DNA from 2 places in the Variovorax sp. OV084 genome. Region 2 is predicted to be linked to the other one. Evidence: predicted binding sites of a transcription regulator. Region 2 holds the regulator's gene; the other holds the start of a gene.

Region 1 (15,626 bases), 350 kb from region 2:
TCATCGGACGATGCCCTCCACGCGAAAACGGATCATGTCGCCCGGCTGCAGCATGGCGGGAGGGTCTTGCGCGGGGTCGAAGAACACCATCGAGGTGCTGCCGATGGTGTTCCAGCCGCTGGGGCCGGCCGATGCCGACACGCCCGTCTGCGCGCCGCCGATCGACACCGCGCCGCCCGGGATGCTCAGCACCGGCGTCTTGCGCCGCGGCGTGGCAATGCGCGGGTCCATGCCGCCCAGGTAGCAGTAGCCGGGATGGCTGCCGAGTGCATACACCGGATAGAGCGGCGCGCTGTGCAGCTCGACGATGGCCTCGACGCTCAGGCCCGTGTGCGCCATCACGTCGGCCATGTGCGGGCCGCCCTCGCCGCCGTAGACCACGGGAAGCTCGACCACGCGGCCTTCGCGCGGCACGGCGGTGGCAGCGCTCCAGGCGTCGCACAGGCGCTCGCACAGCGCATCGAGATGGCGCGGCGCGCGCGTGAAGGTGAGCATCAGGTTGTTCATGCCCGGCACGGCCTCGCGCACTTCGGGCCAGCTCTCGGCTTCGTGCGCAAGGGCCCAGATGCGCTGCTGAGACGGCAGGTTCATGTCGCCGGGCGCTTCGAACAGCAACGCCGTGGTGCCCAGAAGACTGATGGACGGTTCGGTACGGGATGCCTGTGCGCTCACGCCGCGCTCCTTTGCTGCAGCCAGCGTTCGAGGTGATGGATGTCGACGCCGCCGGCGGCAAAGCCGTCGTCGCGCAGCAGCGCGCGGTGCAGCGGCACGTTGGTGGCAATGCCTTCCACATGCGTCTCGGCCAGCGCCAGGTGCATGCGGTCGAGCGCATCGGCGCGGGTGTCGCCGTGCACGATGAGCTTGGCGATCATCGAGTCGTAGTACGGCGGCACGCGGTAGCCGGTGCCCGCGTGCGAATCGACGCGCACGCCGAAGCCGCCAGGGACCTGCCAGCCGGTGATGCGGCCAGGCGCGGGCGCGAAGGTGTCGGGGTTCTCGGCATTGATGCGGCACTCGATGGCATGGCCCTGGCAGCGCACGTCGGCCTGCGCCAGCGACAGGCGCTCGCCGAGCGCCATGCGCAGTTGCTGCTGCACGATGTCGATGCCGGTGGTCATCTCGGTCACCGGGTGCTCCACCTGCAGGCGCGTGTTCATCTCGATGAAATAGAACGCACCCTTCTCGTAGAGAAACTCGAAGGTGCCTACGCCGCAGTAGCCGATCTGCCGGCACGCGGCCGCGCAGCGCTCGCCCACCTCGGCCATCAGCGCGTCGTCGATGCCGGGCGCGGGCGCCTCCTCGATCACCTTCTGGTGGCGGCGCTGCAGCGAACAGTCGCGACTGCCCAGCCACACGGCGTTGCCGTGGCTGTCGGCCAGCACCTGGATCTCGACATGCCGCGGATGCAGCAGGAACTTCTCGATGTAGACCTCGGGGTTGCCGAAGGCCTGGCGCGCTTCTTCGCGCGTGAGCGCCATGGCGTCGAGCAGCGCGGCCTCTTCGTGCACCACGCGCATGCCGCGCCCGCCGCCCCCGCCCGCGGCCTTCACGATCACCGGATAGCCGACGTCGCGCGCCAGGGCCAGCACCGCGGCCGGGTCGTCCGGCAGCGCCTCGTCGGGACCGGGCACGCAGGGCACGCCGGCCTTGCGCATCGCGCGCTTGGCCGAGACCTTGTCGCCCATGGTGCGAATGCAGGCAGCGCTGGGGCCGACGAACACGAGGCCGGCCTGTTCGACACGCGCGGCGAAGCCCGCGTTCTCCGAGAGAAAGCCGTAGCCGGGATGAATGGCCTGTGCGCCGCTCACCTCGGCGGCGAACAGGATGGCGGACTGGTTGAGGTAGCTCAGCCTCGGCGCTGCCGGCCCGATGCACAGCGCCTGGTCGGCCTGCGCGACGTACATCGCGTCGCGGTCGGCCTCGGAGTGCACGACCACCGTTCGCAGGCCGAGGCCCCGGCAGGCGCGCTGGATGCGCAAGGCGATTTCGCCCCGGTTGGCAATGAGCACGGTGTCGAACATCGCGCGTGCCTCCTCATCCGAAGCGGAACAGGGGCTGCCCTGCTTCCACTTCCTGGCCCGAATGCACGAGCACCTGCTGCACGGTGCCTGCACGATCGGAGCGGACTTCGTTGAACATCTTCATCGCCTCGATCACGCAAAGCAGCTGGCCGGCTTCCACAGCCTGCCCCGGTTGCACAAAGGGCGGCTCGCCGGGCGCGGGCTGCAGGTGCACCACGCCGAACAGCGGTGCAAGGCATTCGGCGTTGGCCACCGCGGTTGTTTCTTCCAAAGCCTGTCGCGGAGCCTTCCGTGCAGCGGACGGGCTTCGCACGGCAGTTGCGACGCCCAGCGCCGACAGTTTCACCAGCCGCAGCGTGCTGCCGTTCTCGCTGTACTCCAGTTCCGCCAGGTCCGATGCGGCCAAAGCGTCGATGAGCGTCTTGATCTGTTCCTGCTTCATGCCGATGGCTGTGATGGCCGACGCATTCCGCGAACGCGTGACGGCATGCATGAAAGGTAACGGGCCGCGGGCCCGAAGCCAAAGACGGATTGGCTGTGCCGGGATAAGGGCGCCTTATGACGGACGGCCCATCAGCTCAAGACAAGGCGGCGAGCTCGGGTTCAGGCGTCGATGCGACAGTGCGGGCCAGGTCGACCACGAGTTCGAGCAGGATGTCTTTCACTGCCTGCGCGGGCTCGGACAGCGGCAGGTGGTCGGACTGGCACAGCGCCAGCGGCGCCTCGATGACCGGGTCGACGATGGGGAATTGCCAGGCCCCGCAGCTCGCGACCACCTCGCGCGCCATCGACGCCGGCAGGATGGTGGCGCCCAGCCCGTCGGCAATGGCCGCAGTGAGGGTAAAGGCCGATTCGATCTCCGCCACCACGCGCGGCACCATGCCCGCACGCACGAAGGCCGCGTCCACCAACTTGCGCACCACGTTGTACGGGCGCGGCAAAAAGAGTTCGATGTCGCGCAGGTCGGCCAGCTTCACCGGCTGCGAGGGCGCCGGCATTGATGCGGGGCCGACCAGGAACAGCGGCTCCTTGAGCAGCGGCAAGAACGTGAGCCCGTGGATGGCCTTGTCTCCGTAGAGCACGGCGAGGTCCATGCGGCCGTTCATGATGAGCTCGCTCAGCGTAGTGCCGTAGTTCTCGTTCAGGTAGAGCAGGATGCCCGGGTGGCGCGCGCGCACGGTGCGCAGCAGCGGCAACGACAGCGCCGATGCGGCCGTGCCGGGCGCGAGCCCCACCGACACCTGGCCCGAGAGCCCTTCGCCGGCCGCCTCCATGTCGACGCGGGCCTGCTCGCACTGGCGCAGGATGATCTGCGCATGGCGGTACAGCACCTTGCCGGCTTCGGTGGGCGTCACGCCGCGCTTGGTGCGCACCAGCAGTTGCTGGCGCACTTCGCCCTCGAGCGTGGCCAGTTGCTGGCTCAGCGCGGGCTGGGCGATGAAAAGGACCTCGGCGGCCTGGGTCAGGCTGCCGATGTCCACGATCTTCACGAAATATTTGAGGCGTCGCAGGTTCACGCCTTGTCCCCAAGCAAAAGCCAAGCCTAGCACCGGCCCTGCACAGCCGGTATCAGGGCTCACCATAAGCTGCGCCTATACAACCAGTGAAAAGTCGTCTTGGCCTCGGCTGTTCGATGTGCGTACCGTTCGGTCCATGCAAGCCTCTGCACAGCAAGAACAGGAAGTCATGTGACCACGTCCCGCATTGCCGCCCGCGTGCGGCGCATCAAGCCCTCGCCCAGCACCTCGGCCGCCGACCGCGCCAACGAACTGCGCAGGCAGGGCAAGTCGATCGTGAATCTCGTGGTGGGCGAGCCCGACTTCGACACACCGCCCCACATCCGCCAGGCCGCGGCCGCCGCCATCGAGCGCGGCGCCACGCGCTACACGCTGATGGCGGGCACGGTGGAGCTGCGCGAAGCCATCGTCGCCAAGCTCGAACGCGAGAACGGCCTGCGCTACGCGATGAACGAGATCATCGCCACCAGCGGCGCGAAGAGCGCGATCTACAACGCCTTTGCGATCACGCTGGAGCCGGGCGACGAGGTGATCATTCCCGCACCCTACTGGGTGTCGTACCCCGACATGGTGCTCGCCTGCGAAGGCACGCCCGTTACCGTGGCCTGCCCCGAATCCCAGGGCTTCAAGCTCGCGCCCGCGCAGCTCGAGGCAGCCATCACGCCGCGCACGCGCTGGCTGCTGATCAATTCGCCGAGCAACCCGACCGGTGCGAGCTACACGGCCGCAGAATACCGCGCGCTGGCCGAAGTGCTGGAACGCCATCCGCACGTGATGGTGATGACCGACGAGATCTACGAGCACATCCGCTTCGACGGCGAGGCGACGCCGCACCTGCTTGTGGAGGCGCCCGCGCTGCGCGATCGCACGCTGATAGTGAACGGCGTCTCCAAGACCTATGCGATGACCGGCTGGCGCATCGGCTATGCGGCCGGCCCGGTGGACCTGATCAAGGCGCTGGACACGCTGCTGTCGCAGTCCACCGGCAACTGCTGCTCGGTGAGCCAGGCGGCCGCGGCTGCTGCATTGAATGGCGACCAGGGCTTCGTGGCCGAGAGCGTGGCCGTGTACAAGCAGCGGCGCGATCGCACGCTGGCGCTCATCAACGACATTCCCGGCCTCAGCTGCGCCACGCCGCCCGGTGCCTTCTACCTGTACATCAACTGCGGCGGCCTCATCGGCAAGACCACGCCCGAAGGCAAGCGCCTGAACGAGGACGGCGACGTGGTGATGTACCTGCTCGAAAGCGAAGGCGTTGCCGTGGTCGCGGGCACCGCGTACGGCCTGTCGCCCTACTTCCGTCTTTCCATTGCCACGTCGATCGAGACGCTGGAAGAAGGCTGCACGCGCATCGCCCGTGCAGTGGCCGCACTGCGCTGACGCGCGCCGAAGAACTCACAAGGACCAGTCATGCCCTACAAAGCCATCCGCAAGAACCCGTCGGCCCCGCAAGTGGCGCCGGCCATCATCGCCGCGCTGCAGGACATTCCGGTGACCGCGCTCAGCGACAACCTGCACCGCAACATCGGCAGCGTCGGCCTGCAGCCCTACCACCGCCCCGGGCACAAGACCATGGCGGGCACGGCAGTCACCGTGAAGACGCGCGGCGGCGACAACCTCACGCCGATGCGCGCCTTCGAGTTCTGCCGGCCCGGCGACGTGCTGGTGATCGATGCGGGCGGCGACATCACCAACGCCGTGATCGGCGGCATCCTGTCGTTCTATACCGCGACCATCGGCACCGCGGGCCTGGTGCTCGACGGCGCCATCCGCGACGTGGCCGAGATCCGCGAGCGCGACTACCCGGTGTACGCGCGCGGCGTGAACCATCGCGGCCCGTACAAGGACGGCCCCGGCGAGATCAACGTGCCGGTGTCGGTCGGCGGCATGATCGTGAACCCGGGCGACATCGTGGTGGGCGACCAGGACGGGCTGCTGGCCTTCTCGCCCGACGAGGCCGAGTTGTTGATCGAGAAGGCCCGCGCGCACCTGGAAACGGAAGCGCGCACGATCCAGGCGATGAAGGAAGGACGCTGGGACCGCTCGTTCCTCGATGCTCTCGAGGCACGCTGCGCCAATTGAAGCGGTCAGGCGCCTGAGGCGCCGCCGCTGACCAGCGCCCACAGCGCTTCCGCCACCGGCGCCATGTGCGCCTGCTGGCGGTACAGCCGGATGTCCACCGGCACGCGCCAGCCGCCCGCGCCGGCGTCGACCAGCGTGCCGCTGCGCAGGTCTTCGGCCACCAGGCTCATCGGCAGCCATGCGAGGCCACGGCCTTCGAGTGCCATGGTGCGCAGCAGCGCGGCATGGTGGGCCGTGAAAACGATCGACAGCGACGCAGCGAAGTCCTTGCCGAATTCGCTGTCCTGCATGGCCCGCATGATCCGGCCCAGTCCCGAGGCATCGCTGTAGGCCAGCACGGAAGGCGACTGGCCTGCGCCCAGCACATGCAGCGGAGCGCCGTTTGCATCGGGCGCGCTCACGGGCACCAGCACGTCTTCGCTCAATCGCTGAACGGGGTAGCCGGTGTCGTCGAGCCGCCCCGGCGCGCCTGCGTGTCCGTGGCACAGCACGAACTGCACGCGGCGCTGCAGCATCAGGTCTTCGCAGGCGTACGAGCTGTCGGAAACGGTCTGGATCGGGCCCATGCTCAGGCGCGACTCCACGCTGCCCAGCCATCGCGGGAAGAAGGTGAGCGACAGCACGTGCGTGGCGGCGAAGCTCAGGCTGGCGGCATCCAGGTCGTGCGCGGCGCGGGCCTTGATGCGGGCGGCTTCGAGGCCCGCGAGCACTTCCTGCAGCAGGGGCTGAAAGCGCTTGCCCGCCGCCGTGAGCGCGGTCGGGTGCCCGCTGCGGTCGAACAGGTCGACGCCCACCCACTCCTCCAGCGAGCGGATGTGGCGGCTGAAGGCGGGCTGCGCAATGGAGCGCGCCTGCGCGGCACGCGAGAAATTGCCGGACTCGGCCAGGGCCAGGAAATCTTCCAGCCATTCGAGGTCGAGGGGTCGGTTGCCGGGGCCCATGCGCAGCGCAGTTGAATAGTTGTATGCGATTCGAGTATTGGACGGCTCGCGCCCCGCCGGCAAAAGATGCACCCATTCCTGCACCTTGAACCACAACGGAGACACAGCATGCCTTCCATCGCGAATTATCGCGGGATCATCCCCGCCATTTCCTGCCCCTTCACGGCCGACCACCGCATCGACGAGCCGGCGCTGCGCAAGCTGGCCTCGTGGCTGGCCGGCCATGACGGCGTGGTGGCGATCATGACCAATGGCCACACCGGCGAAGTGTTTTCGCTGACGCCCTCGGAGCGCGCCGAGGTGACGCGCATCGTGGCCGACGAACTGCGCGGCCGCACGCCGGTGATCTCGTCGATCGTGTGCGAAGGCCTGGCCGAGGCCGCCGAGCATGCACGCGCCGCGCAGGCTGCCGGCGCGGTGGCGCTCGACGTGATGCCGCCGCACCACTGGCTGCGCTTCGGTTTCACGCCCGGCCATGCGCTGCAGTACTTCGAGGCCATCCACCGCGCCGCGCCGGAGCTGGACCTGGTCTGCCACGTGTATCCGGCCTGGACGCGCGCCTCTTACTCGTCGCAGCTGCTGGCCGAGCTGGCGCGCCTGCCCTACCTGCAGGCCTTCAAGGTAGGCCAGCGCGACATGAACAAGTACGCCCGCGACATCCAGGCGATCCGCGAGGCCGATGCATCGAAGGCCATCCTGACCTGCCACGACGAGTACCTGCTGGCCTCGATGGTGCAGGGCGTGGACGGCGCGCTGGTCGGCTTCGCGACCTTCATTCCGCAATTGATCATCGACCTGTGGAATGCGGTGAAGGCCGGCGATCTGAAGAAGGCGATGGCGGTGCAGGCGCTCATCACGCCGCTGAAAGATGCGGTGTACGGCGGCGGCGAGCCGACCGGCGAGGCGCACGCGCGCATGAAGGGCGGCATGTTCCTGGCCGGCGTGCTCGACAACGCCACCGTGCGCCCGCCGACGGAAGCGCCGAATGCGCGCGAGATGGATGCATTGCACGCCGCCGTGCAGCAGGCCGGCCTGTCGAAGCGCTGAGCCCACGGGGCCGCGACACCCGCGATGCCCCGATGAAAAACCACAAGGAGACAAGAGACATGCAACGCAACCATTTCCTGCGGGCCACGCTGGCCGCCCTTGCACTGGCCGCGGCATCCACCGCCGGCTTCGCCCAGACCTGGCCAAGCCGCCCGGTGCGCATGGTGATTCCGTTTCCGCCGGGCGGCACGCTCGACACCATCGGCCGCCTGCTGGCGCAGAAGCTCGGCGAGCAGACGGGCCAGAGCTTCATCGTGGAGAACCGCGCGGGCGGCAACGGCGTCATCGGCGCCGACGTGGTGTCGAAGGCGCCGGCCGACGGCTACACGCTGCTGTTCAACGCCTCGACCTTCACGACGGCGCCGATGACCATGAAGGCCGTGCCGTACGAGGTGGTGAAAGACTTCACTCCGGTGGCGCTGGTGGCCAAGGCGCCGCTGTCGGTGGCCGTCAACAAGAACCTGCCGGTGACGGACGTGAAGTCGCTCATCGCGTACGCCAAGGCGCACCCGGGCAAGATGACCTTCGCAGTGGGCTCCATCGGATCGGCCGGCCACCTGTCGACCGAACTGCTCAAGCGCGCGGGCGGCGGGCTCGACTACCTGATCGTGCCGTACAAGGGCACGGCGCCCGCGTTCCAGGACCTGATCGGCGGGCAGATCGACGGTTTCATCGACCCCATCCTCGGCTCGCTGCAGTACCACAAGAGCGGCATGGTGAAGGTGATTGCCGTGACCTCGGCCACGCGCGCCGCGAGCCTGCCAAACGTGCCTACCGTGGGCGAGAGCATCCCGGGCTACGAGTTCTACAGCTGGTATGGCCTGTGGGGGCCCGCGAAGCTGCCGGCCGCCGTCACGCAGCGGCTGAACGCCGAGGTCAACAAAGCACTGGGCACCGACATGCGCGAGACGCTGGGTGCGCAGGGCCTGCTGCTGACACCGGGCAGCGTCGAAGACTTCGTGAAGTTCCAGGCCGAGGACATGGCGCGCTCGAAGAAGATCATCGTGGAGGGCAACATCCATGTCGAATGAGGCTGCCCCGCATGCGGTGGTGACGGGCAGCAGCGGCGGCATCGGCCGCGCCATCGCGTTGCACCTGCTGGAAGCGGGCTGGCGCGTGAGCGGGCTCGATCTGGCCGCGCCCACGTTGTCTCACGCGGGCTTCGTGCATGTAGCCGTCGACCTGTGCGATGCCGACGCCATCGCGCGCACGGCCTCCGCGCTCCAGAACGTCGATGCGCTGGTGCATGCAGCCGGCGTGCTGCGCGTCGGCCCGCTGGGCTCGCTCGACCACGCGGGCGGCGAGCTGATGTGGCGCCTGCACGTCGACGCCGCCACGCGGCTGGCCGATGCGCTCGTGCCCGCGATGGCCGCGCGCGGCCACGGCCGCGTCGTGTTCGTCGGCAGCCGCGTCGCGCAAGGCCTGCCCGGTCGCGGCCAGTACGCCGCGACCAAAGCAGCGCTGATCGCGCTCGCGCGCAGCTGGGCGGCGGAGGTCGCGGCCCAGGGCGTGACCGTCAACGTGGTGTCGCCCGGCGCCACGCAGACCTCGATGCTGCAGGACCCGGCCCGCGCGGGCAGCGCGCCGCGCATGCCGCCCATCGGCCGGCTGATACAGCCCGAGGAAATCGCTGCGCTCGTGGGCTTTCTTCTGTCGCCGCCGGCGGCGGCCATCACGGGGCAGGACGTCGCCATCTGCGGCGGCTCGTCGCTGCACCGCTGAACGTCTTTCGCTTTCTCCATCCCCCGAACCCGACCATGAAAATCGTCAACATCCTCGAATCCACCCGGCCCATCAAGTCGGACATCCGCAACGCCTACATCGACTTCTCGAAGATGACCCTGAGCCTCGTGGCCGTGGTCACCGACGTGATCCGCGACGGCAAGCCCGTCATCGGCTATGGCTTCAACTCCAACGGCCGCTACGGCCAGGGCGGGCTGATCCGCGAGCGCTTCCTGCCGCGCCTGCTCGAAGCCGAGCCCGCGTCGCTGCTCGACGAAACCGGCGACAACCTCGATCCGCACAAGATCTGGGCCCGCATGATGATCAACGAGAAGCCCGGCGGCCACGGCGAGCGCTCGGTGGCCGTGGGCACCATCGACATGGCGGTGTGGGACGCCACCGCCAAGATCGCGGGCAAGCCGCTCTACCAGCTGCTGGCCGAGCGCTACGGCAACGGCACGCCGAACCCGCGCGTGTTCGTCTACGCGGCGGGCGGCTACTACTACCCCGGCAAGGGCGTGGAAGGCCTGCAGCGCGAGATGACCAGCTACCTTGAGCGCGGCTACTCGGTGGTGAAGATGAAGATCGGCGGCGCCACGCTCGCTGAAGACTGCGAGCGCATCGAATCTGTGCTGAAGATCCTCGGCCCCGGCCAGCAACTGGCGGTGGATGCCAATGGCCGCTTCGACCTGAAGACCGCCGTCGACTACGGCCGCGCACTGTCGCAGTACCCGCTGTTCTGGTACGAGGAAGCCGGCGATCCGCTCGACTACGAGCTGCAGGCGAAGCTCGGCGAGGTGTACGCCGGCCCCATGGCCACGGGCGAGAACCTGTTCTCGATGCAGGACGCGCGCAACCTCATCCGCCATGGCGGCATGCGGCCGGACCGCGACTGGCTGCAGTTCGACTGCGCGCTGAGCTACGGGCTGGTGGAGTACCTGCGCACGCTCGACATGCTGAAGGCGCACGGCTGGTCGCCCTCGCGCTGCATTCCGCACGGCGGCCACCAGATGTCGCTGGCGATTGCGGCCGGCCTCGGGCTCGGCGGCAACGAGAGCTACCCCGACCTGTTCCAGCCCTACGGCGGCTTCCCCGATGGCGTGAAGGTGGACAACGGCTACGTCACGCTGCCGCCGCTGCCGGGCATCGGCTTCGAGGGCAAGGCCGATCTCATTGCGGAGATGCGGGCGCTTGCGAGCTGACGAAAGAAAGTCTCAGGGCTGGAAGCCGGAGCGCCGAACCACTGGCTCCCACTGCGCGCGAAAGGCCTTCAGCATCTGCGCGGTCTCGGCCGCATTGCTGATCACGGGCGTGATGTATAGCGCGTCGGCCGCCTTCTGCAGGCCCGGGTCTTTCATGACGTCGCGGATCGCGTTGGCCAGCAGTTGCACCTTGGCGTTCGGCATGGTGCTGGGCGCGAAGAAGGTGTTCCAGCCGTCGGCATCGATCTTCATGCCGGCCTCGCGGAAGATGGGAATGTTGGGCGCGAAGCTCGCGCGCTTCTTGCCCGAGGTGGCCAGGATGCGGATCTTGCCGGCCACGTGCTGGGGATAGAGCGAATCGAGCGTGTCGATGGCAATGGGCAGGCTGCCGCCGCTCAGGTCGGCCGCCAGCGGCGCCGAGCCGCCGTAGCCCTTGATCTGCGGCTGCACGCTCAGCGCATCGCCCACCATCAGGCCGAAGAAGTGAGGCAGGCTGCCAGTGGCGGGCACGCCGAAAATCGCCTCTTCCGGATGTGCCCACAGCCGGCTTACGAGAAACATCGCGCGGTCGAGCTGGAGCTTGTTGCCGACCGCCAGCGCAAAGTCGTAGCTGCTGACTTGCGACACGGGCACGAAGTCCTTGTCGGGGTCATAGCCCGCGTCCTTGAAGACCAGCGGCGCGACCACCATCACGGCGGGGTTGCCGAGCATCAGCACGTTCTGCCCCGCGGGGGCGCGCTTTACTTCCTTGGCCGCGAGCCGGCCGCCCTCGCCCGGACGATTTTCCACGCTCACCTGAACGCCGAGCTTGGGCGTCAGCCGCTCGGCGATCAGGCGCGCGATGCGGTCGGTGCTGCCGCCCGGCGCATAGCCGACCACGAGGGTGAGCGGCCCGCCGTCCAGCGCCTGGGCGTGGACCATGGGAGCGCAAGCGGCCAGGGCAATGCCCCACGCCATGATGAGCTTGCGCCTGGAAAGGAATGCGGGCATCGGATCTCCTGCGAGCGGTTGTCGTGAACGGGGGCGCGCGAGTTTTCACGGCGAAAATCGCGCGCCAAGACTGTTTCCGTTCGTTCAAATTTGTTACCGGTTTATACGTATGGGCAAACAGTTGATCTAATCAACTACCAGTGCTCCGAGGCGGGCGAACCACACTCCCCATCCCATTTTTCATACGTATGCAACAAGCTTTTCCCGATGCAGCAGCGTTGCGCGCGCCCCGTTCCCTGAACGACCTGCTGCTGTACCGCCTGGCACGAGCCATGCGCTCGGGCAACGGCATGGCGACCCGCCTGGTCGAAGGAGGCTTCGGCATCACGCGCCGCGAGTGGGGAATGATCGCCACGCTGGCGCAGGAGGGCGAGATGACTGCGTCGACGCTGGCCACGCACCTGCACCTGGACCGCGTGCGCACCTCGCGCGGACTGCGCAGCCTGGTCGAGAAGAAGCTGGTGGTGCGGCGGCAGGACGCTCAGGACCGCCGCGAAGTGCACGTGCGGCTGAGTGCTTCGGGCCAGCAGTTGTTCGGCAGGCTGTTTCCCCGGATCGCGGGGCTGAACACCGAATTGCTCGAAGGCATCGAGCCTGCGGATCTCGATGTCTTTCTTCGCTGCCTGCAGCACCTGGAACAACGCGGAGAGCAGTTGCTCGTGCAGGGCGTTGTCATGGAGAAGGCGGACCGGCGCTCGGGGGGCACGCGGCACCGGTGGCCGGAACGCGGAGGTTGAGTCAGGCCTTCACGTCCAGCATGCTGCCGATCGAAGTGCTACCAGCGTTGGCGCGCTGCGATGTGCTGCTGCCGCTGCTGCTGCTCTCTTCCATTGAAGCCATCGCGCTCTTTTGAACGCTGGCCGTGCGCAGCGCGTTCATCTGCTGCTGCAGCATGGCAAGCCGGGCCGCCAGCGCTTCGAGCTGCAGCCGGATCGCATCGCGTGCATCGCCCTCGGGCGTGCCGAGCAGCTGGCCCTGCGTTTCCGCGATCTGCTTCTGAGTCGTCGTGATCTGGCGCTGGATCTTCGCGATTTCGGCGTTGACGTCGCCTCCGCTTCTGGCGCTGCCGGTCGCACTGATGGCATTCAGCATCTGGGTCCCCTGTTGTGTCCTCAGGAGGGTTATCGGCAACCGAGGCGAAAACTGAAGGGCCTTGCATGACCGCGATCGCGAACTAGACTGAACATGAGGGCACCCGCGGTGCCGGGGGCCAAGGAGCCTGCCATGTACAAGCGTGTTCTTGTCGCAACCGACGGCTCCGCGCTGTCGGAGCAAGCAGTCAACGCCGCCATCGACCTGGCCCTGTTGACCAACGCGGAACTGGTGAGCGTCACCGTCGCGCACATCGAGCCGGTCGGCTACTTCGAAGGCTCGATGATGCTGAGCCAGCGGGACATCCAGGCCTCCCAGGAGCATACGGACCGCGCCGCGCAGCAACTGGTCGACAAGGTCGTGGCCACTGCGGTCGCCAAGGGCGTCCGCAATCCGCAGGCCATCGTCATGAAGTCGAACCAGGTGGCCGAGGCCATCATCACGACCGCGAAGAACCAGCAGTGCGACCTGATCGTGATGGCCTCGCACGGACGGCGCAGCCTGGCGCGCCTGCTGATGGGCAGCGAGACGCTGCATGTGCTGACGCACTCGCACATTCCGGTGCTGGTGCTGCGCTAACGCGGCGGCGCGACCTTTCGCAGGCATTCCATAAGTAGCTGACTGGCGGGCGTCTGCGAACGCCCCCGCAGCGTGATGATGCCCACCGGCGGAAGCTCGATCGGCACGTTGATCTTCAGGATGCACAGCTGCCCCTGCTTCGCGAAGTGCCGTGCGACGCTTCGCGCGAGGAACCCCACGGCCGGCCGCTCATGCATGACGGACAGCGTGACAAGAAACGACGCTGTCTCGACGATGTCCGCCGGCGGCACGAGGCGGTGCTTGTAGAACATCTGGGCCAGCTTCGAGCGCGATGAAGCCCACGGCGGGGGCACCACCCAGGGCAGCTCGGCGAGCATCTTCCAGCTTGGCCTGGCAGCCTCCGCCAACGGGTGGCCGGGGCTCACCACGATGCACATCTGCTCCGTGTAGAGGGCTTCGGTCTCCAGGTCCGGCGAGGCATAGCCGGGCTCCAGCCGGCCGACGATCAGGTCGAGTTCGCCCACGCGCAGACGAGGCAGCAGCCGCGTGAGATCGCCCTCTTCCACCATCACGGTGGTCAGTGCCGACTGCTTCTTGAGCTGCTGGATGGCCTTGACGAGCAGGCTCGGCGTGGCCACCACCATCGCGCCCACGCTGGTGCGGCCTGCGCCGCCGCTGGCCACGGCATCGATCTCGTCGCGCGTGCGCTGGTAGTCGGCCAGCACCGAGCGCGCAAAGCGCACCACCGTGACGCCGAAGGGCGTGGGCTCGGTGCCGCGCGTGGAGCGCGTGAACAGTTTCAGATCGAACATGCGCTCGATCTCTGCCAGCATCTTCGAAACGGCCGGCTGCGTGATCGAAAGAAACTCCGAGACCCGCCCGAGGTGGCGAAACTCGTCCAGCGCCACCAGCAGTTGCAGATGACGCAGCTTGAGGTTGGAACGAAGAACGCGGTCGATCTGGCTCATGGCGCTTTGAGCGGGCTTTCTTCTTCATAACCTGGAGCTCATGAAGAGAGTCCGCTATTTCATTGGATGGCAATGATTGTCTCCGGAAGAATCCGCTGTGCTTGCCGAACAACGATTTCTGGAGACAACGATGAAAACCCCTCGCAACATGGCGCGGCGCCAGCTCGTGCTGGGCGGCCTCGGCGCCGCAGCTCTCGCCACCGCCCCCGCTCGCGCGCTGGCCGCCGACTACCCCGAACGCCCCCTCACGTTCATCTGCCCGTGGCCCGCGGGCGGCACGGCCGACCGGTCGATGCGCATCATCTGCCAGATCGCCGCACGCGAACTCGGGCAGCCCATTGCGCTGGAGAACCGCGCAGGTGCCTCGGGAATGATCGGCACCAAGGCGCTGGCCTCGGCTCGGCCCGACGGCTACACGATCGGCCAGATACCGATTTCGGTCACGCGCTTCTCCCAGATCGGCACGGTGCAGCTCGATCCACTGAAAGACCTCACCTACCTTGCGCGCACTTCGGGCCAGACCTTCGGCATCGCGGTGCCGGCACGCTCGCCGTTCAAGTCGCTGCGCGACGCCGTGGCGCAGGCCAAGGCCCATCCCGGCACCGTCACCTACGCACACGCCGGTATCGGCGGCGCAACGCACGTGGGCATGGAGCAGTTCGCGCAGGCCGCCGGCGTGAAGTTCAACGCCATCGCCTACAAGGGCGGCTCGGCCGCGCTGCAGGACGTGCTGGGCGAACAGGTCGACATGCTGGCCGACAGCAGTTCGTGGGCGCCGCACGTCGAAAGCGGCAAGCTGCGCCTGCTCGCCACCTGGGGCGAAGCGCGCACGCCGCGCTTCAAGGACACGCCCACGCTCAAGGAGCTCGGCTTCGACGTGGTGGTGGAAGCGCCCAACGGCATCGGTGCACCCAAGGGCCTGCCTGCCGCAGTCGAGAAGCGGCTGCGCGATGCGTTCCGCACGGCCGTCAACAGCGAAGAGTTCCGCAAGGTGGCGGAAAGCATCGATGCGCCGGTCATGTACCAGGACGGCCCCGAATACCAGAAGTACGTGCAGACCGTGTACCGGCAAGAGACCGACCTGATCCGCAAGCTCAACCTCAAGGAACTGATGGAAAAGGGCTGATGAAGCCCTCGCCCACCGGTATCCGAACCTGCTCGAAGCAACCCCAAGCCACGCCATGAACGACAGCCCCCTGCTTCGCCTGCACTCGAACGACAACGTGCTGGTCGCCAAGAGCGCCATTGCCCTGGGCGAAACAATCGCCGAGTTCGGCGTGCGCGCCAGGGCCCAGATTCCCGCCGGCCACAAGATCGCGTCGCGCGCCATCGCGGCCGGCGAGGAAGTGAAGAAGTACGACACGGTGATCGGCGTGGCCTCGCGCGACCTGCAGGCCGGCGACTATGTGCACAGCCACAACCTCACGCTGGTCGACAGCTACCGCGACCCGGCCTTCTGCCAGGACGTGCGCCCGGTGGACTTCGTGCCGGTTGCCGAACGCGC
Region 2 (15,626 bases):
GGCTTCGTCGATGCGCCGCTTTCCGGCGGCGCGCCCAAGGCCCTGCTCGGGCAACTCACGGTGATGGCAGGCGGCAGCGCCGACGACGTGCTGCGCGCACGCGCCGTGATGGACAGCCTGTGCGCCAACTACACCCACATGGGCGACAGCGGCGCGGGCCAGACCACCAAGCTCGTCAACCAGCTGCTCTGCGCCATCGGCTTTCAGGCCGTGGCCGAGGCGGTGCGGCTGGCCGAAGCCGGTGGCGTCGATGCATCGAAGCTGCCCGCCGCACTGGCCGGCGGCCGCGCCGACAGCCAGATCCTGCGCGAGTTCGGCCCCAAGATGGCCGCGCGCGACTACACGCCTACCGGCCGCATCGACAACATGCTCAAGGACCTCGAAGCGGTGCAGGCCTTCTCGCAAGGCCAGCGCCTGCCGATGCCGCTGGCGGGCGCCGTCTCGGAGCTGCACCGAGCCTTCGTCGCGGCCGGGCTCGGCGCCGAAGACACGGCGGCCATGATGCGGCAGTTCGACGGCTACGGGCGCGGCTGAAGCGCCTCCCGCCACACACAGCTTTCACCCAGGAAAGAAGAGACACCATGTTCATCCGCTGCGCGTTTTTCAGGGGCCGGGTCAAGGCCGGCATGGAAGAAGCCTTCGACCGCCACGTGCACGAAAAACTCGTGCCGCTGTGGACCCGCTTCCCCGGTGCGCTCGAAGTGCGCGTGCTGCGCCAGATCGAAAGCGATGTGAGCGACCCCGAACTGGCGATGGTGCTGTCGATCCGCTATGCGAGTCGCGAGGACATCGCCCGCGCACTCGACTCACCCGTTCGCCATGAAAGCCGCGAGGTCTCGAAGAAGCTGTTCGAGATGTTCGACGGCACGGTCTTCCACACGGTGTTCAGCGCCGAGGAGTTCGCGCTGCCGGCCGCCTGAGCGGCGTCTTTCTTGCCGTCCTCTTCGGTGCCGCTCTCTTCGGCGCCGTCTTCTTCGATGCCGCCTTGCCATCGAGGTCCGCCAGCTCCCACACGCCACCGGCCGCCGACACCAGCGCATGCGCGCTGTTGATCAGCCCGATGTGCGAAAACGCCTGCGGAAAATTGCCGAGCTGCCGCTGCGCCACCGGGTCGTATTCCTCGGCGAACAGGCCCAGGTCGTTGCCCAGCGCCAGCAGGCGCTTGAAGAGGGCTCGCGCCTTGCGCAGCTTGCCCATGGCCACGTACACGTTCGACAGCCAGAAGCTGCACGCGAGAAACGCGCCCTCCCCGCCTTCGAGGCCGTCCACGCCTTTCTCTGTGCGATAGCGGTACACCAGCCCGTTGAAGATCAGCTCCTTCTCGATGCGCGCGATGGTGCCCTGCACCCGCGCATCATGAATCGGCAGAAAGCCGATCAGCGGCATCCACAGCAGCGCCGCATCCACCGTGTCTGCGCCGTAGTACTGCACGAATGAATTGCTCGCGGCGTCGTAGCCGCGGGCGCAGACCTCGGCGTGGATCTCGTCGCGCACCTCGCGCCAGCGCTCGACAGGGCCTTCGAGCCCATACTCCGTCGCGCTCGCGATCACCCGGTCGAAGGCCAGCCAGCACATGATCTTGGAATGCACGAAGTGGCGCGGCTCGCCGCGCACTTCCCACAGGCTGCAGTCGGGCTCCTTCCACAGCACCATCAGGTGCTTCGCGATGGCGCGCTCCAGCGGCCACACCTTTTCCATGTCCGCCAGCCCGGCCTTGCGCGCCGCATGAAAGGCCGCGATGACCGAGCCGTACACATCGAGCTGGCGCTGCCCGTGCGCGCCGTTGCCGATGCGCACCGGGCGGCTGTCTTCGTAGCCCGGCAGCCAGCCGAGCTCGAGCTCGGTGAGCGAGCGTTCGCCGTGCAGGCCGTACATCACCTGCAGCTCTTCGGGCGAGCCGCCCACCGCTCGCATCAGCCACCAGCGCCAGGCGCTGGCTTCCTCGACATAGCCCGAACCGATCAGCGCGTAGAGCGTGAGCGCCGCGTCGCGCAGCCAGCAGAAGCGGTAGTCCCAATTGCGTTCGCCGCCCGGCAGTTCGGGCAGCGAGGTGCTCGGCGCGGCGACGATGCCGCCGGTGGGCTCGTAGGTGAGCGCCTTGAGCGTGAGCAGCGAGCGCATCACCGGCTCGCGAAACTCGCCGTGGTAGCCGCAGCGGCCGGTCCACGCGCTCCATTCGGCGACGGTGCGCGCCAGCAGCGCACTGGCATCGCGCGTCACCGGTGGCTTCAGGTGCGAAGGAAACCAGTCGAGGCTGAACGCGATGGCCTGCCCCGCGGACACGGTGAAGTCGGCAAAGCTTGCGAAGTTCTCGTTGGTCAGCGGCACGCCGGAGCTGATGCGCACCGAGTCCGGTCCGGCCGTGGCAAACACCGCGCCGTCGCGCCGCTCCATCCACGGGCACCACCCGCCGTAGTTGAAGCGGATACGGAACTCGGTGTGCATGGCGACCGTGCCGCGCACGCCCTGCACGATGCGCACCACCTCATGCGTGCCGTCGAGCGCCGGGCGCGGCATGAAGTCGGTGACGATGGCCGTCCCCTTGGCCGTGCGGATCGTGGTTTCGAGCACCACGGTGCCGGGCAGGTAGCGCCGCGTGACACGCGCCTTGCGGTCTTTGGCGCGCATCGTCCAATGGCCGTTGCGCTCGTCGCCGAGCAAGCTGGCGAACATCGCGGCCGAATCGAAGCGCGGCAGGCACAGCCACTCGATATCGCCACCGCAATGCACCAGGGCCGCGCTGTGGGTCGAGCCGATGAGCGCGTAGTCGCCAATGGGGCGGTTCGGGCGGTCGGCGTGAAGCCGTGCGGAGGGTTGCTTGGGAGTCTTTGGCAAGAGGCTGAGCTTTGCCGTGCGCGCGGGCGTGGCACGCCAGCGGCGGGCGCGGATTGCTGACGGACAACGCCTAATGGCGCATGACAAATAAGGCACCCATCTACTTGTTCCTGGGGATGGCCTTCGCACCGTCGCGCTCCTACCATCAGCCGCGCACGAAATGACAAGAGGCTCGTGAAGATGAAACGGCACAGGTCGCCGCTTGGGCCCCATGGTGCAGCGCTCTACTTTGCCCCTCCCATTCCAACGCAAATAGACATCACACGTGAACGGACACAACCAACTCTTCCGAGCCGATCCCGTTGCGTACGCGCAGCTTCGCGCGATCAACGGCGTTTCGTGGTTCATGCAGAACGCGCAGGCGCAGCAGAATCCAGCTTTCGTCATGCAGGTCCTGGTACTCAACACGGCCAAGATGGGCTCGTTCGATCTGCAGGGCACCGCGCAAGCCCTCCAGGTCACCTTGAGGCCGGTGGGAAATGTCCTCCATCAGGATCAGCCGATCTCGGCGTATTGGTGTCCTTTCATCCAGGGCAACGTGATGCCCGGATTCGTCGACGTACCTCGACACAACCCGCAGCACAGGTTCGTCTTCACCGCCGCCATGAATGGCTGCGCCCTGATGGTGACGAACTCGCCGCTCGGTGCGCATCTGATCAGGGTGTATCACCACCAGCACCCCGGGCAAGCCAACATCAATCAGATGATCCAGACGCAAGGGCAGGAAGTGATCTCGTACATCGGCTTCGACGACTACGGCCACGCCAACCAGCATATTCCGCTGCCGAACGCCTTCAACTTCCTGTACTACAGGAATGGCGCCTGGAAGTACGTTCTGCAACCGCAACTGTTCGATCCACTCACGAACAATGTGACGCTCAACGGCCTCATCCCCTCGCAGGTGCTCGATGCGACTTTCTGATTCAGGCGGCGGCCCTGGCCCCGGAGTCGGCTACAGCACATCCTTCAGCTTGGCCCGCAGCCTGCTGATCGCCTGGCTGTGCAGCTGGCACACCCGCGACTGGCTCACCTCCAGGATCGCGCCGATCTCGCGCAGGTTCAGCTCTTCCTCGTAGTAGAGGTTCAGCAGCAGCTGGTCGCGCTCCGGCAGCGCACCGATGGCGTCCACCAGCTGATGCCGGAAGCCGCTTTCCAGCAGCTGCTCCAGCGGATCGTCGCTGCCGCGCCGGTCCTTGCGCGCGTCCTGCGAGTGGCTGTCGAGAAACGGGCTGTCCGGGTCGTCCTTGGAGAAATCTTCGACATACACCAGCTGGCAGCCCTGGATCTCCTGCAGCAGCGACTGATACGCCTCCAGGTCCATCTTCAGCTCCTTGGCGATCTCCCCTTCGGTGGGAGAGCGCCCGAGCTTGTGGCCCAGCGCCTGGATCGCCTTCTCGACGCCGCGCGCCGACTGGCGCAGGCCGCGCGAGCCCCAGTCGCTGGCGCGCAGTTCGTCGAGCATGGCGCCGCGGATGCGCTGGCTGACGAAGGTCTCGAACTGCGCGCCGCGGTTGTCCTGGTAGCGGCTGGAGGCGTCCAGCAGGCCCAGCATGCCGGCCTGGATCAGGTCGTCCAGCTCCACGCTGGCCGGCAGCTTGGCCATCATCTGCAACGCGATGCGGCGCACCAGCGGCTGGTGCTGCGCCAGCAGATGTGATTTTTCGATGGTTCCCTGTGCGGTGTACACGGCCGTCCTTCTTGGGTTGTCCGGGTCGGCGGGCTCAGGCCACGGCCTGCAGCGGCTCGGCCGCGCGCCATGGCCAGCGGTCGACCTCGCCAGCAATGCGCCGGAAGTCGACAGCGGCATGGCTCGCGGGAAAGGCCTCGACGATGGTCTTCTTCAGGCGCCACGCGTCGGCAACGAGCGGGTCGAAGCGCACCCAGCCCGCGGGCTGAAGCAGCAGCGCGAGATAGCGGCTGGCGGCATGCGCGAGGTTGCTCATGATCTGGCGCGCGGCCACGACGTCGGCCGCGCCGTTGACCAGGAAGCGCATCTGCTTGAGGCCGTGCGCATGGTGCAGCCGCTTGATGCCCGCATAGGCCGCGGTGATCGACGCGGGGTGCGGCTGCAGCACCAGCAGCAGGTCGTCCGCGCCCTGCGCGAGCGCCGACAGCCGGCCTTCGGCGTCGAAAGCCGCATCGACGATGACGACGCCGTCGTGCCAGAACTTGCGCGGGTCGATTTCGCCATCCGCACCATTCACCGCGCGGTGCGGCGCGGGTAGCACGTGCACGCCGCAGGCTGCCTTGACCTCTGCACCATCCAGCGTCAGGCGCTGGCTTGCTACATCGGCCAGGTTCCCCAGCGGATCGATGTCCCACACCTCGCAGGCCGAACCCACAGTCGGGCAGTGCTCGTCCAGCAGCAGCACGTTGCGACCCTGCAGGGTCAGTGCCACACCGAGATTCATCGCGGCCGTGGTACTCCCCGCGCCCTGCCCCAGGCCTGCGACGGCCACCACGCGCGCATGCGTCGGTGCGAGCATGCGCCGCAGTCCGTCGGCCTGATCCGCAACCAGCTTGTTCATTCCTGATTCCTCAACCCAACTTCTCCAGCGCACGCGGCGCCTGCGTGGGAGCGGTCGACTCGGTGCCCAGCGCCTCCAGCAGCAGAAAGAGCTTGCCCACGCCCGCATACAGCGCACTGCCGCTCATGGCCCGTCCGTTGCGCGCCGGGCGCCCCGTGAGCTGGCCCAGCAGCGCGCGCGTGCGGTCGGCCCATTCGCCTTCGGCGTGCAACAGGCGCCACACGGTGGTGGTCATCTGGCCGGCGATCAGCAGCCGCTTCATGATGTCGGGGTCGCCCAGCTCGCCGATACCGCCGACCATCTGCACACCGTCGCGCAGCAGGCGGAAGCAGGGCTCGGCGTCGCTGGCCCAGCCCTGCCATTGCGCGAGCTGCTGCGTGGAAACGTCCGCGCCGATGTTGGTCAACGCATGGCCCTGCGCCAGCACGTTGCCGGTGCGCGCATCGACCACCCGCGTGGCAACGCAGCGCAGCGCGGGCATCGCATCGCGCCCGATGCCCGCCGCCATGGCGGCCGCGTTGAAGCGCAGCACCACGTCGGCATGCGCCTCGCTGCGCAACGCCGCCTTGCCGCGAAAGCGCACGGGCCGCCCCTCGCCGAATTCGAAGTCCATGCGCGCGAGCGTGTCGGGTGCGCCGGTGCGCACGTCGATCACCGCGGTGGAGCCCGGCGCGCGCGCAAGCCAGCGCTGGCCCGCGGCCTGCCACTGCACCATGGCCTCGATGCCGGGCAGCCTCGTCAACAGATACACCAGCGGCTTGTGGCCGAAGTCCTGCTGGCGCAGCCATGGCACCTGGCGTGCGCCGGGCTTGCGCGCGGCGTCCTTCATGCCGCGCGTGGCGGCGGTCGAGAGCCACTGGTTCGGCGCCACCAACGGCAGGCCCGTGCGGTCCGACAGCAGCAGGCTGCCGTGGCATTCATAGGCGTCGCCGCCTTCGTTCGAGCGCAGCCCGACCTGCCCGCACAGCGCGAGCACATGGGTCTCGCAGCCAGCGGCCACTTCGCTGCGCGCATGCACCATCAGGTCGTGCAGCACGGCCTTCTGGCCGGTGCCTTCGTCACCGGCCTGGCGCCAGAGTGCGCGCGAACGCTCGAAGCCGATCTGCGCGCCGGCCAATGCGCTGGCGGCAGTGGCGAGTTCTTGCGCGTCGTGCGCCATGGCGCGAATCAGGTTCTGGTACTTCAGCCGCAGGCGGTCGGTCTCGCCTTGCGCCTGCACCACCTGCGCCGAGGGGCCCGCGCCCGCCGGCTCCTCGTGCAGATCGCTTTCCGCGGGCACGAACAGCGGGCTGTGCTGGCGCGGCTGGAACACGCTGTCCACCAGCTGCGCGCGGTCGGCCTGCATCAGGTTCTCAGGCACCTTCTGGCCGCTGGAGATGTAGTGCACCGGCAGGCGGTGGCGGATCACGGTGTCGATCAGTGCGCCCGGATGCGTGGCCTCGTCGACCTTGGTGAAGATGCAGCCGGTGAGCTCGTTGCCATGGCGGTAGGCGTGCACCACCTCGTTGAGCGTGTCGCCGTGGCTGGTGGCGTTGAGCAGCAGCAGCCGCTTCACGGGCCGCTGGCTCTGGCCGAGCATCGCGATCTGCTCGGACACGGCGCGGTCGCGCTGGCTCATGCCGACGGTGTCGATCAGCACCATGTGCTTGTCGCGCAGGTCCTGCAGCACCAGGTGCAGGTCGGCCGCATCCTTCACGGCGTACACCGGCACATTGAGGATCTGGCCGTAGATGCGCAGCTGCTCGTAGGCGCCGATGCGGTAGCTGTCGGTGGTCACCAGCGCGAGCTTGTCAGCGCCGAAGCGCATCACGCAGCGCGCAGCCAGCTTGGCGGTGGTGGTGGTCTTGCCGACACCGGTCGGGCCCATCAGGGCATACACGCCGCCCTGCGCGAACAGCGCGTCTTCGTCTTCATGCACTGGCACGGCGCGGATCAGCTCCGAGCGCACGTAGGCCATGCCTTCGGCGTATGTCTGGCCGGTGGGCATCTTCTCCAGCATGGCCTTCGACAGGCCCGCGCTGAAGCCGGCGCCAAGCAGCGTGCGCAGCAGGCGGCCGCGCACCGGGTCGCGGCGCTGCTTGTCGTTCCACACGACGCTGGCGAGCTGCTCTTCGATCATGCCGCGCATGGAATGCAGTTCGGTGAGCACGGTGTCAGCGGGTGCGGGTGCAGGAGCGGGCACAGGGGCCGCCACAGGCACGGGGACCGATGCCACGGGCGCCGCGATCACCACGGGCTTCGCAGGCACAGGCGCGGTGTCTTTCAACACCCCCTGCACTTCGCCCTCGACCATTGCGACGATCTCGACGCCCTCGGCCATTGCGCGATGCGTCAGCACGATGGCGTCAGCGCCCAGCGCCTCCCTCACCATCCTCAGGGCTTCGCGGCTGGTGGCCGCGACGAATTTGCGCGCGGTGGTGCGCACGTCGGTCTGCTTGGAATTCAACCTCGTCCTCCGATGGCGGTGGTGATCTTGATGGTGCGGGAGTCAGGAATCTCCGCATGCGAAAGCACTTTCAGCTGCGGCAGGCTGCGCCGCAGGAATCTGGACAGCAGCACGCGCAGCGCGTGCTGCACCACGAGCACCGGCGCCAGGCCCATCTGCTCCTGGCGCAGGATCGCGGCCTGCGCCTGCCTGAGCAGGTTGTCGGCAATGCCCGGCTCGATGCCGCTGCTGTTGGTCAAGGCCTGCTGCAGCACGCCGTCGAGCGAGCCGTCGAGGCCGATCACCTGCATTTCGGTGTCGCCCGGGAACAGCTGCTGCGTGATGGCGCGGCCCAGCGCCAGGCGCGTGAGCGTGGTGAGTTCGGTCGGGTCCTTGATGGTCGGCGCATGCTCGGCCATCACGTCGAGGATGGTGCGCATGTCGCGGATGGGCACTTCTTCGTCGAGCAGGTTCTGCAGCACCTTATGCAGCGTGCTGAGCGACAGCACCTTCGGCACCAGGTCTTCCGTGAGCTTGGGTGCGGTCTTGGCGATCTGGTCGAGCAGCTGCTGCACTTCCTGGCGGCCCAGCAGTTCGGCGGCATGCGTCTGGATCAGGTGGTTCAGGTGCGTGGCCATCACCGTGCAGGCATCGACCACCGTGTAGCCCTGCACCTGTGCCTGTTGCCGCAGGCTGGCGTCGATCCACACCGCCGCCAGGCCGAAGGCCGGGTCGCGCGTGGGCGTGCCGGGCAGCGTGCCCGTCACCTGCCCGGGGTTGATGGCCATCCACTGGTTGGGGAAGGCTTCGCCGCGCCCGATCTCCACGTCCTTCAGGCTGATGACGTAGGTGTTGGGCTTGATCTCCAGGTTGTCGCGAATGTGCACCACCGGCACCAGGAAGCCGACCTCCTGCGCAATCTTCTTGCGGATGCTCTTGATGCGGCCCAGCAGCTCGCCCTGCTGCGACTGGTCCACCAGCGGAATGAGCCGGTAGCCGACCTGCATGCCCAGCGGGTCGACCATTGCAACGTCGTCCCACGTCGCTTCTTCCATCTCGGCCGAGGGCGCGGGGTTCGCGGCCTGCGCGGCGGCGGCTGCCTTCTGCGCGGCTTCCTGCGGCTTGCGCATCACAAGCCGGCGGCCCAGCCACACCAGGCCGCCCGCGATCAGCAGGAAGGCCAGGTTCGGCATGCCCGGGATCATGCCCAGCAGGCCGACGATGCCGGCCGTGAGAAACAGCACCTGCGGGTTGGAAAAGAGCTGGCCCGTGAGCTGGCTGCCCACGTCTTCGTCGGTGGTCACGCGCGACACGATCACGCCGGCAGCGGTGGAGATGACGAGCGCCGGAATCTGCGCCACCAGGCCGTCGCCGATGGCCAGCAGCGTGTAGGTCTTGCCGGCAGTGGAAAAGTCGAGCCCGTGTTGCAGCATGCCGACCACCAGCCCGCCGATGATGTTGATCACCATGATGAGCAGGCCCGCGATCGCATCGCCGCGCACGAACTTGCTGGCACCGTCCATCGAGCCGTAGAAGTCGGCCTCCTGCGCAACCTCGGTGCGGCGCTTGCGGGCCACGTCCTCGCCGATCAGGCCGGCGTTGAGGTCGGCGTCGATGGCCATCTGCTTGCCCGGCATCGCGTCGAGCATGAAGCGCGCGCCCACCTCGGCGATGCGCCCTGCGCCCTTGGTGATCACCATGAAGTTGATGAGCACGAGGATGATGAAGACCATCACACCCACCGCGAAGTTGCCACCGACCAGAAAGTGCCCGAAGGCCTCGATCACCTTGCCAGCTGCGTCGGGCCCGGTGTGGCCGTGCATCAGCACCACGCGCGTGGACGCCACGTTCAGCGACAGGCGCAGCAGCGTCGAGAACAGCAGCACGGCCGGGAAGGCCGCGAAGTCCAGCGCCTTCATCGTGTACATGCTCACCAGCAGCACCATCACCGACATGGCGATGTTGAAGGTGAACAGCAGGTCGAGCAGGAAGGGCGGCAGCGGCAGCACCATCATGCTCAGGATGAGGATGATGAGAATCGGCCCGGCCAGTCCCTTGAACTGCGAGCCGGAGAACAGACGCGTCGGCAGACGCATCAGGTTTGTCATCGCGTTCATGCGGCTTCCACTGTGTATTGAAGGTCTGCGGGCACCGGCAGGTCGGTCGGCGTGCGCGGGGCGTCGCCGCCCTCGGTCTTCCAGCGCCTGAGCTGGTACACCCAGGCCAGCACCTCGGCCACCGCGGTGTACAGGCCTGCCGGAATCTCATCGCCCAGCTTCGTGTGCTTGTAGAGAGCGCGCGCGAGCGGCGGCGCTTCGAGAATCGCGACCTTGTGCTCCAGCGCCATCTCGCGGATGCGCGCGGCCACCAGCTCGGTGCCCTTGGCCACCACGCGCGGTGCGCGCATGCCGCTGTCGGTGTACTTCAGCGCCACCGCAAAGTGCGTGGGATTGGTCAGCACGATGTCTGCCTTGGGCACCTCGGCCATCATCCGGCGGCGCGCCATCTGCTGTTGCTGGCGGCGGATCGCGGCCTTGATGTGCGGATCGCCTTCGCTTTCCTTGTGCTCCTGGCGCAGGTCTTCGCGCGACATGCGCAGCTTGCGGTAGTAGCTCCAGAGCTGGAAGGGCACGTCGATCAGCGCCACGAGAAACAGCGTGGCCGCGATCAGCGCGCAATGCTTGGCCACCAGCACCATTGCGTGCGGCAGCGCGTAGTGCGCGGGCTGCGCCATCAGGTCCATCAGCGCGCCGATGTCGCGCGACACCACCCACCACGCCACGCCGCCGATCAGCGCCGACTTGGCCAGCGCCTTGAAAAGCTCGGCCAGCGACTGCGCGGAAAACATGCGGCCGATGCCGGCCAGCGGATTGAGCTTGCTGAAGTTCGGCCCCACCGATTTGGTGGAGAACAGCCAGCCGCCGAGCATCAGCGGCGCGACCACGGCAGCGACGATCATCATCGCGAACAGCGGGCCGATGGCCGTGAGCGTGTGCATCGCCATCAACCCGGTCTGGGCCAGCATATGCGAGGGATCGAAGGCGCTGGCGCGGTCGAACTGCAGGCCGCGGTGCAGCGCACCGCTCATGCTCGTGCCCAGCGAGTCCCCTGCGAACCACAGCCCCGCGCATGCGGTGCCCAGCATGACGAAGGTGGTGAGCTCGCGCGAACGGGCTACGTTGCCTTCCTCGCGCGCCTTCTCCAGGCGTCGCTCGGAGGCGGGTTCCGTTTTTTCGAGATCGCTTTCCTCAGCCATTCATGCTCCGAACCAGCAGTGGCGAAGTACGCCTTGCTCATGACCAAATTATTGAATTCGGTCGTCCGGAACAATCTGCCGATAAGGGCCCTTATCGCCCTGCTATTCGGACAATAGGCAGGGCCTGGAGCCCGGCCTCGGGCTCAGAAGCCGAGGCTCTCCAGCAGGTCGTCGACCTGTGCCTGGTCGGTCACCGCATCGGGGTTGCCGGGCTTGACCTGCGGGCCGTTCTGCAGGCTGTGCGCGGCCTCCTGGCGCTTCTCGGGCGCGGAGTTGTCGATCAGCACTTGCAGCAGCTGCGTCTCCACGTCGTTGACCACTTCCATCATCTTCTTGATGACCTGGCCGGTCAGATCCTGGAAGTCTTGCGCCATCAGGATTTCCATGAGCTGCGAGTTGATCGCGCCGGCGCGCTCCGGCACCTCGTTGAGGTAGCTGCGCGTGTCGAGCACGAGTTCGCGCGCGTGGTCGAGCTCGATGGGGTTTTCGAACCACAGGTCCCAGCGCTTGCTGAGGCCCTTGGCATCGCTGGCCAGTGCTTCCTGCAACGGCTGTGCAACGTCGATGGCGTTGAGCGCGCGGTGCGCGGCACGCTCGGTGGTGGCAGCCACGTAGCTCAGGCGGTCGCGCGCATCCGGAATGGCCTGCGCGGCCTTGGCCACCTGCTTGTCGAGGCCCAGCTCGCGCAGGCCTTCGCGCAGCTGGCGCGTGAGCTGGCCGATGCGGCCCAGCAGTTCTTCGGCGGTGTTGGTGGGGTCCGCGGCCCCGGCAGCGTTCTGGCTCATGTCAGGCCGCTTCCTTCGCAAGCTTCTCGAAGATCTTGGTGATCTTCTCTTCGAGCGTGGCGGCGGTAAATGGCTTCACCACGTAGCCGTTGGCGCCAGCTTGAGCGGCCGCCACGATGTTCTCTTTCTTCGCCTCTGCGGTGACCATCAGCACCGGCAGCTTCTTCAGCTCGGGGTCGGCGCGAATGGTCTGCAGCATGGTCAGGCCGTCCATGTTCGGCATGTTCCAGTCGGACACCACGAAACCGAAATTGCCGCCGCGCAGCTTCTCGATACCGGCCGCGCCGTCTTCCGCCTCGTCGACGTTGAGGAACTCCAGTTCCTTCAGCAGGTTGCGCACGATGCGGCGCATGGTCGGGAAGTCGTCCACAACCAGGATTTTGATGCTCTTGTCGATCACGATATTTCCAACTCCAACAGGTCGTTTTTCAAACTCGGTTCGCACGTTCGCCGAACGTGCGAAGGTGCGCCATCACCCGGCGGCTCACTTCGCTCAATGGGGACACGTCGTCCACCGCGCCCAGTGCGATGGCTTCGCGCGGCATGCCGAAGACAACGCAGCTGGCCTCGTCCTGTGCCAGCGTGTGCGCGCCCGCGCGCTTCATGCGCAGCAGGCCCTCGGCGCCGTCCCTGCCCATGCCGGTCAGGATGATTCCGATGGCGTTCTTGCCCGCGTGCTTGGCCGCCGAATCGAACAGCACGTCGATCGACGGCCGGTGGCGGTTCACCGGTGGCTCCTGGTCGAGGTGGGCCACGTAGTTGGCGCCGCTGCGCGCGAGCGACAGGTGAAAGCCGCCGGGCGCGATGTAGGCATAGCCGGGCAGCACGCGCTCGCCATGCTCGGCCTCTTTCACGTTGATGCGGCACAGGCCGTCGAGCCGCTGCGCGAACGAGCGGGTGAAGCCGGCCGGCATGTGCTGCGCGATCATCACCGCGGGCGAATCGGGCGGCAGCGGCTGCAGCACTTCGCGGATGGCCTCGGTGCCGCCGGTGGAGGCGCCGATGATGATGAGTTTTTCGGTGCTCAGCAGCGGGCTGCGCAGCAGCGATTCGTGCGGCGCGTCGCCGCCGGGGCGCGGGGCCGCGGCATGCCGGCCGGGCAGCAGCCGCGCGCTCGCGGCCGTGCGGATCTTGCCGGCGATCAGTTCGGTGTAGTTGAGCAGGCCGTCGCGCACGCCCAGGCGCGGCTTGGTCACGAAGTCGATGGCGCCCAGCTCGAGCGCGCGCAGCGCGATCTCCGAGCCGCGCTCGGTCAGCGACGACACCATGACCACAGGCATGGGCCGCAACCGCATGAGCTTTTCGAGAAACTCCAGCCCGTCCATGCGCGGCATCTCGACGTCGAGCGTGAGCACGTCGGGGTTCGTGACCTTGATGAGGTCGCGCGCCACCAGCGGATCTGCCGCCGTGCCCACCACGGTCATGTCGCTCTGGCTGTTGATGATCTCCGTCATCACGCTGCGGATCAGTGCCGAGTCGTCAACGCACAGCACCTTGATTTTTTTATTGCTCACGGGTTTCCCTTGGTTGAGGCAGCCGGCGCCGCGCGAAGGCCGGACAGCCTGCGCAGCAACTCGCCCTCTTCGTTCTGCACCTGCGCCACTTCTGTATGCGCACGCAGCTTGCGCACGATGGCCTTGCCGGTCGCCGGCACGAAGCACACGCGGCGCGCATGCGGCCCGCGCAGGTCTTGCGCGGCGACTTCGATGCGTTCGTTGCGCAAGTAGCGCAGCACGAAGTCGGCGTTACGGTCGCCGATGTTGAGCGTGGTCATGTTGGCCAGCACCGCGCCGCCGCCGAACACCTTGGCGCGCAACCGGTCGCGGCGCGCGCCCGCGCGTACCAGCTCGCGGATCAGGGTGTCCATGGCGTAGGCGCCGTAACGCATCGACTCGGAGGCATCCCGCGTGCCGGTGCCGGCTGCTTCGCCGTCGTCGGGCAGCATGAAATGGTTCATGCCGGCCACGCCGGCTTCCCTGTCGTGCAGGCAGGCGGCCACGCACGAGCCGAGCACTGTGCTCAGCACGGTGTTGCTCGAAGTCACGTAGTACTCGGAAGGCAACAGCTTCACGGCCATGAGGCCGACGTCGCGGTCGAAGTAGTGGTGGCTGGCCACCGAGTCCGGTGCGGCAGGGTTCGAAGCCATCATGGAACGCCCGTGGCACGCGCGCGCGCCAGCTCGTACACGGTCTGGCCCAGCGGCCGGAAGGCCTGGTTGACGAGCGACGCGTTCTCCGAATGCCCCGCGAACAGCAGGCCGTTCGGCTTGAGCAGCGGCGCGAAGCGGTCGAGCACCTTCTTCTGCGTGGGCTTGTCGAAATAGATCATCACGTTGCGGCAGAAGATCGCGTCCACCGGCTCCTTCACCGCCCACGCGCTGTCGAGCAGGTTGAGCCGCGAGAACTTCACCAGCGCCGCCACCTCCGGGCGGATGCGCGCCTTGCCCGCATTCGCGCCGGTGCCCTTGTTGAAGAAGCGCCGCAGCCGCTCGGGCGCGAGCCTGCGCACCTGCTCGGCGGTGAACACGCCGGTAGCCGCCTTGGCCAGCACCGAGGTGTCGATGTCGGTGGCGATCACACGCGACGAGCCCGCCTTGTCACCCAGCGCCTCCATCAGTGTGATGGCAATCGAATAGGGTTCCTCACCCGTCGAGGCCGCCGCGCACCACACGGTGACGGGCTGCTTCGCCTTGCGCACGTGCTCGGCCAGCGTCGGGAAGTGATGGGCCTCGCGGAAGAACGAGGTCAGGTTGGTGGTGAGCGAGTTGATGAACAACTGCCACTCCTCGCCATCCTGCCGCCCTTCGAGCCAGTCGAGGTAGGTGGCGAAGTCGGGTACCTGGAGCTCTCTCAGCCGGCGCGAGAGCCGGCTGTACACCATCTGCCGCTTCTGCTCGCCCAGGGCGATGCCGGCGCGGCGGTGAATGAGGGTGCGGATCCGGGAAAAGTCGCTGTCGGTAAAAAGGAACTCGGTAGTCACGGCCATCCTGGAAGCTTGGCTTTCAATGTACATAGCGTCCGCCGTTTCCAATGGCCCGATCAAACGAACAAATGCCCTGCACTTCCGGCCTCGCGCGCGTTCAGGGCCCGGCCGCGGCCGGGCTCGCGTCCTGCGCCCACACCAGCGCGGACAGCTGCGCCGCATTGACTTGGTCCGCGCTCAGGAACAGCGCTTCCGACAGGCGCGAAGCCTGTCCGTCGTCAAGCTCGCAGCTTTCGGCCAGCGCCACGAAGGGGCCGTACAGGCCGCCGCGCGAAAGAATGGCCTGCTGCACCGACTCGGTGAGCTGCACCTTGCGCAGCACGCCCTCCATCGACACGCCCAGCAACTGGTCGAGCAGAGAGAACATGCCGGCCACGAACAGGTTGTCGGCCTCGCTGGCCGGCAGCATGCCCTGCCCCATCAGTTCGACGAAGCGTCCGCGCAGGATCGCCTTCTTCATCATGAAGGGCGAGCCGCCCTTGTTGCTGGTGGCCAGCAGCAGCGACAGCCAGCGGTACAGCGGCGAGTAGCCGAGCATGGCCACCGCATGGCGCAGCGAATGGATTTCCACCGCCATGCCGACCGAGGGCGAGTTGATGTAGCGCAGCAGCCGGTAGGTGAGCGCAGCGTCGTGCTTGAGCGCGGCCTCGATGACGCGCACGTCTTCGTTGCGCTGGAGCATCTGCATCAGCTGCACGATCAGCAGCGACTCGGGCTGCAGCGCGTCCTCGGTCTCGCGCACCGGCGGATTGCGGAACGCGCCTTCGATGAACACATTCACGCGGCGCCCGGCGCAGGCGTCGAATTCGTCCCAG

What was found. The regulator FliA, encoded in region 2, starts transcription of late flagellar genes. The targets are predictions, from matches to a motif close to CTAAAGTTTNNNNNNNNNNNGCCGNTA.
Region 1: the regulator FliA is predicted to act here: its motif matches at 12,645-12,671, upstream of BMW87_RS17190 (FlxA-like family protein).

Annotation. Positions count from the first base shown of each region.
Region 1 is NZ_FOII01000005.1:421,438-437,063, forward strand. Features, by position in the region: gene BMW87_RS17120 (5-oxoprolinase subunit C family protein) at 1-4, opposite strand, end outside; gene pxpB (5-oxoprolinase subunit PxpB) at 1-672, opposite strand; gene accC (acetyl-CoA carboxylase biotin carboxylase subunit) at 669-2,021, opposite strand; gene BMW87_RS17135 (acetyl-CoA carboxylase biotin carboxyl carrier protein) at 2,035-2,463, opposite strand; gene nac (nitrogen assimilation transcriptional regulator NAC) at 2,600-3,538, opposite strand; gene BMW87_RS17145 (aspartate transaminase) at 3,710-4,918, shown strand; gene BMW87_RS17150 (RraA family protein) at 4,949-5,620, shown strand; gene BMW87_RS17155 (LysR family transcriptional regulator) at 5,626-6,561, opposite strand; gene BMW87_RS17160 (dihydrodipicolinate synthase family protein) at 6,670-7,608, shown strand; gene BMW87_RS17165 (Bug family tripartite tricarboxylate transporter substrate binding protein) at 7,668-8,639, shown strand; gene BMW87_RS17170 (SDR family NAD(P)-dependent oxidoreductase) at 8,629-9,330, shown strand; gene BMW87_RS17175 (mandelate racemase/muconate lactonizing enzyme family protein) at 9,366-10,532, shown strand; gene BMW87_RS17180 (tripartite tricarboxylate transporter substrate-binding protein) at 10,545-11,522, opposite strand; gene BMW87_RS17185 (MarR family winged helix-turn-helix transcriptional regulator) at 11,711-12,259, shown strand; gene BMW87_RS17190 (FlxA-like family protein) at 12,261-12,614, opposite strand; gene BMW87_RS17195 (universal stress protein) at 12,747-13,193, shown strand; gene BMW87_RS17200 (LysR substrate-binding domain-containing protein) at 13,190-14,122, opposite strand; gene BMW87_RS17205 (tripartite tricarboxylate transporter substrate binding protein) at 14,253-15,248, shown strand; gene BMW87_RS17210 (UxaA family hydrolase) at 15,304-15,626, shown strand, end outside.
Region 2 is NZ_FOII01000005.1:74,799-90,424, forward strand. Features, by position in the region: gene BMW87_RS15415 (NAD(P)-dependent oxidoreductase) at 1-534, shown strand, start outside; gene BMW87_RS15420 (putative antibiotic biosynthesis monooxygenase) at 582-920, shown strand; gene BMW87_RS15425 (glycoside hydrolase family 15 protein) at 886-2,835, opposite strand; gene BMW87_RS15430 (hypothetical protein) at 3,101-3,757, shown strand; gene BMW87_RS15435 (RNA polymerase sigma factor FliA) at 3,788-4,522, opposite strand; gene BMW87_RS15440 (MinD/ParA family ATP-binding protein) at 4,557-5,363, opposite strand; gene flhF (flagellar biosynthesis GTPase FlhF) at 5,374-7,809, opposite strand; gene flhA (flagellar biosynthesis protein FlhA) at 7,806-9,905, opposite strand; gene flhB (flagellar biosynthesis protein FlhB) at 9,902-11,044, opposite strand; gene cheZ (protein phosphatase CheZ) at 11,188-11,829, opposite strand; gene cheY (chemotaxis response regulator CheY) at 11,831-12,226, opposite strand; gene BMW87_RS15470 (protein-glutamate methylesterase/protein-glutamine glutaminase) at 12,258-13,283, opposite strand; gene cheD (chemoreceptor glutamine deamidase CheD) at 13,340-13,978, opposite strand; gene BMW87_RS15480 (CheR family methyltransferase) at 13,975-14,814, opposite strand; gene BMW87_RS15485 (EAL and HDOD domain-containing protein) at 14,909-15,626, opposite strand, start outside.